One region of the Flocculibacter collagenilyticus genome, then DNA from elsewhere that is predicted to be linked to it. Evidence: predicted binding sites of a transcription regulator. Region 1 holds the regulator's gene; the other holds the start of a gene.
The links. The regulator MetJ, encoded in region 1, represses methionine synthesis genes. The targets are predictions, from matches to a motif close to TAGACGTCTAGACGTCTA.
Positions count from the first base shown of each region.

Region 2: HUU81_RS14245 (homoserine O-succinyltransferase) is a predicted target of MetJ. The motif match lies at 1,671-1,688, and genes of this name have one in related genera.

Region 1 is NZ_CP059888.1:3,454,569-3,458,004, reverse strand. It holds gene HUU81_RS15345 (pyridoxal-dependent decarboxylase, exosortase A system-associated) at 1-1,269, shown strand; gene HUU81_RS15350 (acyl-CoA ligase (AMP-forming), exosortase A system-associated) at 1-8, shown strand, start outside; gene metJ (met regulon transcriptional regulator MetJ) at 1,413-1,739, opposite strand; gene metB (cystathionine gamma-synthase) at 2,003-3,304, shown strand; gene metF (methylenetetrahydrofolate reductase) at 3,350-3,436, shown strand, end outside.
Region 2 is NZ_CP059888.1:3,207,040-3,210,475, forward strand. It holds gene HUU81_RS14240 (homocysteine S-methyltransferase family protein) at 1-427, opposite strand, end outside; gene HUU81_RS14245 (homoserine O-succinyltransferase) at 424-1,548, opposite strand; gene recA (recombinase RecA) at 1,849-2,883, opposite strand; gene HUU81_RS14255 (CinA family protein) at 3,024-3,436, opposite strand, start outside.

The sequences.
Region 1 (3,436 bases):
ATGGTTAACTTAGCAGCAGGCAGCCAAACAACTACAAAAAAAGTGGCGCCTATACATCAGCAAATGGATCAGTTTGCAGTACAAGATCAGCAGCTTTTAATCGCTGGATTTAAGTTAGACGAAATTGCCCGCTTGATTAACCAAGACGTATTTTATGCCTACGATCTTAATGTTATAGAAAAACAGATTGAGAACTTTAAACAACACATCCCCCAATCTATTAAGTTGCATTACGCTATTAAAGCAAATCCATACCCTGCGTTAGTCAATGCGATGGTGACCAAGGTGGATGGCTTTGATGTTGCCTCGCACAAAGAAATGTTATTAGCATTACAAAGTGGTATGCCAGCAAGTGAAATTAGCTTTGCAGGGCCTGCCAAGCAAGAAGTAGAGATCACTGCTGCAATTGAGGCTGGTATTACATTGCATGTAGAGTCGTTAACAGAGCTTGAACGTGCGATCAGTTTAAGCAAGTGCACCAATAAACAAGCTAAAATAGCATTTCGGGTCAATCCTGCGTTTGAGCTAAAGGGTGCAGGAATGAAAATGGGTGGTGGCCCTAAACAGTTTGGTATTGATGAAGAGATCCTGCTCGATAAATTACCCAAGATGGATTTTAGCCAGTTTGAATTTGTTGGTTTTCATATTTTTTGGGGTTCGCAGAATTTAAAACCTGACGCCATCATGAATGCGCACAATTGCACGTTCGAATTAGCTGATCGGTTGTGCGCTGTCACACCTGTTAAAGTGAAAACCATTAATATTGGTGGCGGTTTCGGTGTTCCTTACTTTGCCGGAGAGACACGTCTTAATTTAGCGCCAATAGGCGAGAACCTGAGCTCACTACTTACCCAATATTCGCAATTAACAGAGCTTGAGCTTGTAATTGAACTGGGTCGATATTTAGTGGCTGAAGCGGGGATATATGCGTGTAAAGTGACAGACATTAAAACGTCTCGCGGCCATACTTATATTATGACGAACGGTGGTTTACATCATCATTTGTCTAACTCAGGTAACTTTGGCCAAGTTATTCGCAAAAACTACCCAGTAGCAATTGCTAATAAAATGAATGAAGCAGTGATTCAAGAACCTGTATCTGTGGTAGGGCCATTGTGTACCCCGTTAGACACACTTGCGGATAAGTTCAAACTTCCGCAGGCAGAAATAGGCGATTGGTTTGTGGTATATCAATCAGGAGCTTATGGTGCAACAGCCAGTCCGCAAGACTTTTTGGGGCATCCACACGTCACAGAGATCTTATTGTAGTAACTTGCGCAATACTCACTTGTGCGTGATATTGCAACAACGAAATGTCCTCATTAATGAAAACAGCCCCATTGGGGCTGTTTTGCTAATACAAACAAAAAAGTAACGCGAAGCAAATCACGCACAAATTCATTGCTAACCCACTATGATTCAGAAGTTTCAATATCTGGGATCGGTAAACCGCGTTGCGTTAAAATTTCTCTAACACTTTCAGGTACCTGTTCTGGATTGTCTTTCATCAAATCATTATCGTTGGGTAACGGTTGCCCAGTAAATGCGTGAAGAAATGCTTCGCATAGCAACTCACTATTGGTTGCATGACGCAGGTTTTTAACTTGGCGTCGTGTACGTTCATCAGTTAATACTTTTAATACGGTAAGTGGAATTGAAACCGTAATTTTTTTAACTTGCTCTGATTTTTTACCGTGTTCAGCGTACGGGTGAATATACTCACCATTCCATTCTGCCATTACTTAAGCCTTGATTAATAGTCTAATACTGAGAGTGACTTTGGTTAAAATTAATAGCTTTGTGCCAGTGCACCTTTCGCGCCATTCAATTCTAAAAACTGCGTAAATTCTAACTGTTTTACTGTATGAGTCAACACGCCTTACAACGCTTGTTTAATAGGTATTTATTAATACGCTAAAAATTTGGTTGACAGCAATTAAATTTAAATCTAGATTTATAGACGTCTAAACATCCAAATAATAAATTGCATTGAGAAATAACTATGAGCCACTCCACAAATTACTCGAACAAATCGGTCAGTTTGAATACCGTTGCTGTACGTGCTGGTATTGATCAAGACCAGCATCATGGCGCAGTTGTGCCGCCACTCCATTTAAGCAGTAACTTTTCTTTTGCCGATATTGAACAACCACGTCAGTACGACTACACACGTTCTGGCAATCCTACGAGAGACATTTTAGGAGCTACCTTGGCCGAATTAGAAAAAGGGTCAACAGGCATTGTAACCAGCAGCGGAATGTCAGCCATACACTTAGTAACACAGCTCCTACAAGCTGAAGATGTATTAGTTGTACCGCATGATTGTTATGGTGGTAGCTTTCGGTTATTTACGCACCTTGCTAAACGTAATCAATTTCAATTGCAAACCATAGATTTTACGGCACCAGATTTGGAACAAACGTTAGAAGCCATCAAACCCAAATTAATATGGATAGAAACCCCAAGTAACCCATTACTGCGCCTAACTGATGTAAAAGCGGTTTGTTTACAGGCAGCAAAATTAAATGCATTAGTTGCAGTTGATAATACGTTTCTTTCACCCGTACTACAGCAGCCGCTACAGTTGGGGGCAGATATCGCAGTGCACTCCACCACCAAATACATTAATGGCCATAGTGATGTGGTGGGCGGCGCGGTGATCACAAAGTCTCAAGAGCTAGGTGAGCAACTAACCTGGTGGGCAAATTGTATTGGTATTACTGGTGCACCGTTTGATAGCTTTTTAACATTGCGTGGTTTAAGAACATTAACCCCCAGAATACGCCAGCATCAAGCCAATGCAATTGCAATAGCAGACTTTCTAGCCGCGCAACCCGCAGTTAAAAAAGTATATTACCCAGGATTAAATACCCATCCGCAGCATGAACTTGCCAAACAACAGCAATATGGTTTTGGCGCGATGCTCAGTTTTGAGCTTGAGGGTGATAGCCACACTATCAAAGAGGTGGTTAAAACGTTTATTGCCCAACTTAACCAGTTTACTTTGGCCGAATCGCTGGGAGGAGTAGAAAGCTTAATTTGTCATCCTGCCACAATGACACACGCAGCAATGACAGCGGATGCAAGGGCGCACGCTGGAATCGGCGAGTCGTTAATACGTATTAGCGTGGGCATTGAAGATGTTCAAGATTTAATAGCAGATTTACAACAAGGCTTTGATACTATTTCGCGTTTGAAATTGCCCATTAATACTCACTCTCAAGCGGATAACACAAGCAATGAAACATGGGATTTAGAGTACGCTACATGCCGCTTAAGCACACAGTTTGCTGCGCAGTGGTAACGCCTGTTTTTATTCAAATCATTTATTCATAAGAGGATAGAAATAATGGCAAGTCATGCACAACACATTGCAGCGATAAATCGTAATTTAGTAGATGTTGCAGGAAAGGTAGATATTTCATTTGAATTTTTT
Region 2 (3,436 bases), 250 kb from region 1:
TTGGGTTACTTGCTGTCATTCTGTCTGCAGCATCGCGCGCCAACCGTGCTGACGCGTAATTAATCTCGGCAGAAAGCTCTGCCATTTCATAATCAGCCATGGCAACCGCCGTAGAATTAAAGGTATTTGTTTCAATAATATCTGCGCCGGCATCTAAATACGCTAAGTGAATATCAGTAATGATGCTGGGCTGAGTAAGTGACAATAGGTCATTATTGCCTTTTAATAAGCAGGGCCATTTTGCAAAACGCTTGCCACGAAAACCATTCTCATCCAGCTTTCTTGCTTGGATCATTGTTCCCATGGCTCCATCAAGAATTAAAATATCTGTTGCTAAACGCGCTTTAAGTGCTGTGATACGGTGATATAAAGGTGTAACGTCTAGTTCAATTGAGCTGATATCTAATGGTGTTATTTGATTACTCACAATGCAGCTCCGTTTTGCTGAGTAGAATGTTGAATAGATTGAATAGGTTGAATAGGTTGAATGGATTCAATGCTGTGTGTTCTAACTTTAGTTAAATCGTACGGCGTTGTTTGATAGACACAATAATTTAGCCAATTATTAAATAATAAATGACCATGACTTTGCCATTTATTACGCGGCTTATTTAACGACTTACTATGTGCTAGCCCGCTGGCCTGTGTTGAAAACTCACTTAACTCACTGCACTCACTTAACTCACTACACTCACAATCAAGTAAGCTCGCTTCAGTTACATTAACGTGTTCAGGATAATAATTTTCAGGTGCTGTTAATTCATCATTTTTTTCACGATTTTTTTCATTATTAGCAAGATCGCGTACATATTCTTGGTGAAGCGTTAATGCATCATATTCTGGATGACCCGTTACAAAAACAAACGGCTGTTTAATACTTTTTATTAAATACGCTCCCACCTCTTCTGAACCCGCTAAAATGTCTAGTGCATGACACTGCATTATCTGCTCGACTGGCGCTTGTACATAGCGTGAGTGTGGCACCCAGAATTCGTCATCAAAACCCTGCATAATTGGTTCATGCTGACAATATTGTTGATGTAAATATATCCCGCTGAGCTTTTTTTCTCGTAAACAGCGCTCTATACCATAAAAATAATACAGCGCCGCATGCGCAGCCCAGCATAAAAATAAACTGCTGGTTACATTCTTTTCAGCCCAACGAAACACTTCCTGTAACTGATCCCAATAGGTGACCTCTGTATACGATACTAAACCTAGCGGAGCACCTGTAATGATTAAGCCGTCATAACAAGTCGACTTTATCGCAGAAAAATATTGATAGAAGCTATCTAAATGCTGATGACTGGTATGTTTACTTTTATGCTGATCTAAACGAATAAAGTCTACTTCTACTTGTAACGCCGAGTTTGCAAGCAACCTTAATAACTGTATTTCTGTTACTTCTTTATTAGGCATCAAATTTAATATCGCTAACTTTATAGGCCGAATGTCTTGCTGGGATGCACGGCTATTAGGCATAACAAATACATTTTCGCGCTGTAATGCATTAATAGCGGGCAAGTCATCTTGTACTCGTATCGGCATAATTCACATCTCACTCTATATCTTTAATCAAGTGCGTTTTTATAAAAGCAGGCTGATCACTCAACATGTCTCTTTGAGTTGATATAAACAGTGTTGAATTATTTTTTAGACATGTCAACATCTGGATGGCTAAAAGTAAAAAATAACGGTTTAGCTAATATACCGACTAATGATTTATTTGTGCTTAGAAAAGATAGTTGGGCATTATGTAGAGAGTTAACGGCAATATTGCACAAAAAAAATGGCCGCTAATGCGACCATCTTTTTTAATGCTTAATGGAATAAACTATCGAATAAGGTTTACTCTCCTAATACAACTTCCTCGCCTTCTTCAGGCTTAATCGTTGCTTTAAGTAGCAGCATGTCGCGTAATTTCGTTTCAATTTCATTCGCAATATGCGTATTTTCTTGTAAAAACTTAATGCTGTTCGCTTTACCTTGGCCTACTTTCTCACCATTGTACGCGTACCAAGCACCCGACTTATCAACAACATCGTGCTTAACACCTAAATCTAGTAACTCGCCTTCTTTCGAGATACCTTTACCGTACATAATAATAAACTCTGCTTGTTTAAATGGCGGTGCTACTTTGTTCTTCACCACTTTAACGCGAGTCTCGTTACCAATGACTTCATCACCCTCTTTTACTGAACCTGTACGACGAATATCTAAACGTACCGATGCGTAAAATTTAAGTGCGTTACCACCTGTCGTTGTTTCAGGGTTACCGAACATTACACCAATTTTCATACGAATTTGGTTAATGAAAATACATAGCGTATTTGAACGCTTAATGTTACCTGTTAATTTACGTAATGCTTGCGACATTAAACGCGCTTGCAAGCCAACATGAGTGTCACCCATATCGCCTTCAATTTCGGCTTTTGGTGTTAGTGCAGCTACTGAGTCAACAACAATCATGTCAACCGCGTTTGAACGTACTAGCATGTCGGCAATCTCTAACGCTTGCTCACCTGTATCAGGTTGAGATACCAGTAACTCAGCCACGTTTACGCCTAGGTTTTCTGCATAAACAGGATCTAATGCATGCTCAGCATCAATAAACGCACAAGTTTTGCCTTTCTTCTGTGCTTCAGCGATGGTTTGTAACGTAAGGGTTGTTTTACCTGATGACTCTGGACCATAAATTTCAATAATACGACCCGTTGGTAAACCGCCTATACCTAAGGCAATGTCTAGTCCAAGTGAGCCAGTAGATACAGACTCAATATCTAACGCTTGTGAGTCACCTAAACGCATAATTGAACCTTTACCGAATTGGCGTTCAATTTGTGAAAGTGCTGCGCCTAACGCTTTTTCTTTATTGTTGTCCATTTTATACCCCAACTGATCTAATGATCGTATTATTTGTATTCAATTTAATGCCAAGAAGTATACTGTATACTCGTACAGTATCAACCCCTGTATAATAAAATTTTAAAATTTTTTCTTAATAGCGATGCTATCTTATTGTTTTAAAAACTATCTGCTAGTTCATAAGCACAGGCTAATGCTTTATAAATAGTTTGCTGTCTTACAGTACTGCGATCGCCGTCAAACACATGCCTTTCTGTCTTAACTACGAGTCGACCTGCTAACGTATGCGCCCAAGCAAACCATACTGTTCCAACGGGTTTTTCGTCACTACCACCATCTGGCCCCGCAACACCACTAACAGCAATGGCAATATTTGCATTAGCAGCAGTTAGCGCGCCTTGCGCCATTTCACTTACCGTCAGTTCACTTACTGCCCCATATTTGATTAATGTACTTTCTTGCACATTAACCAATGTTTGTTTAGCGTGATTGCTATAAGTAACAAAACTCTGATCTAAATAAGCAGAGCTACCTGCAATTTCTGTAAGCGCATAGGCAATCCCACCACCTG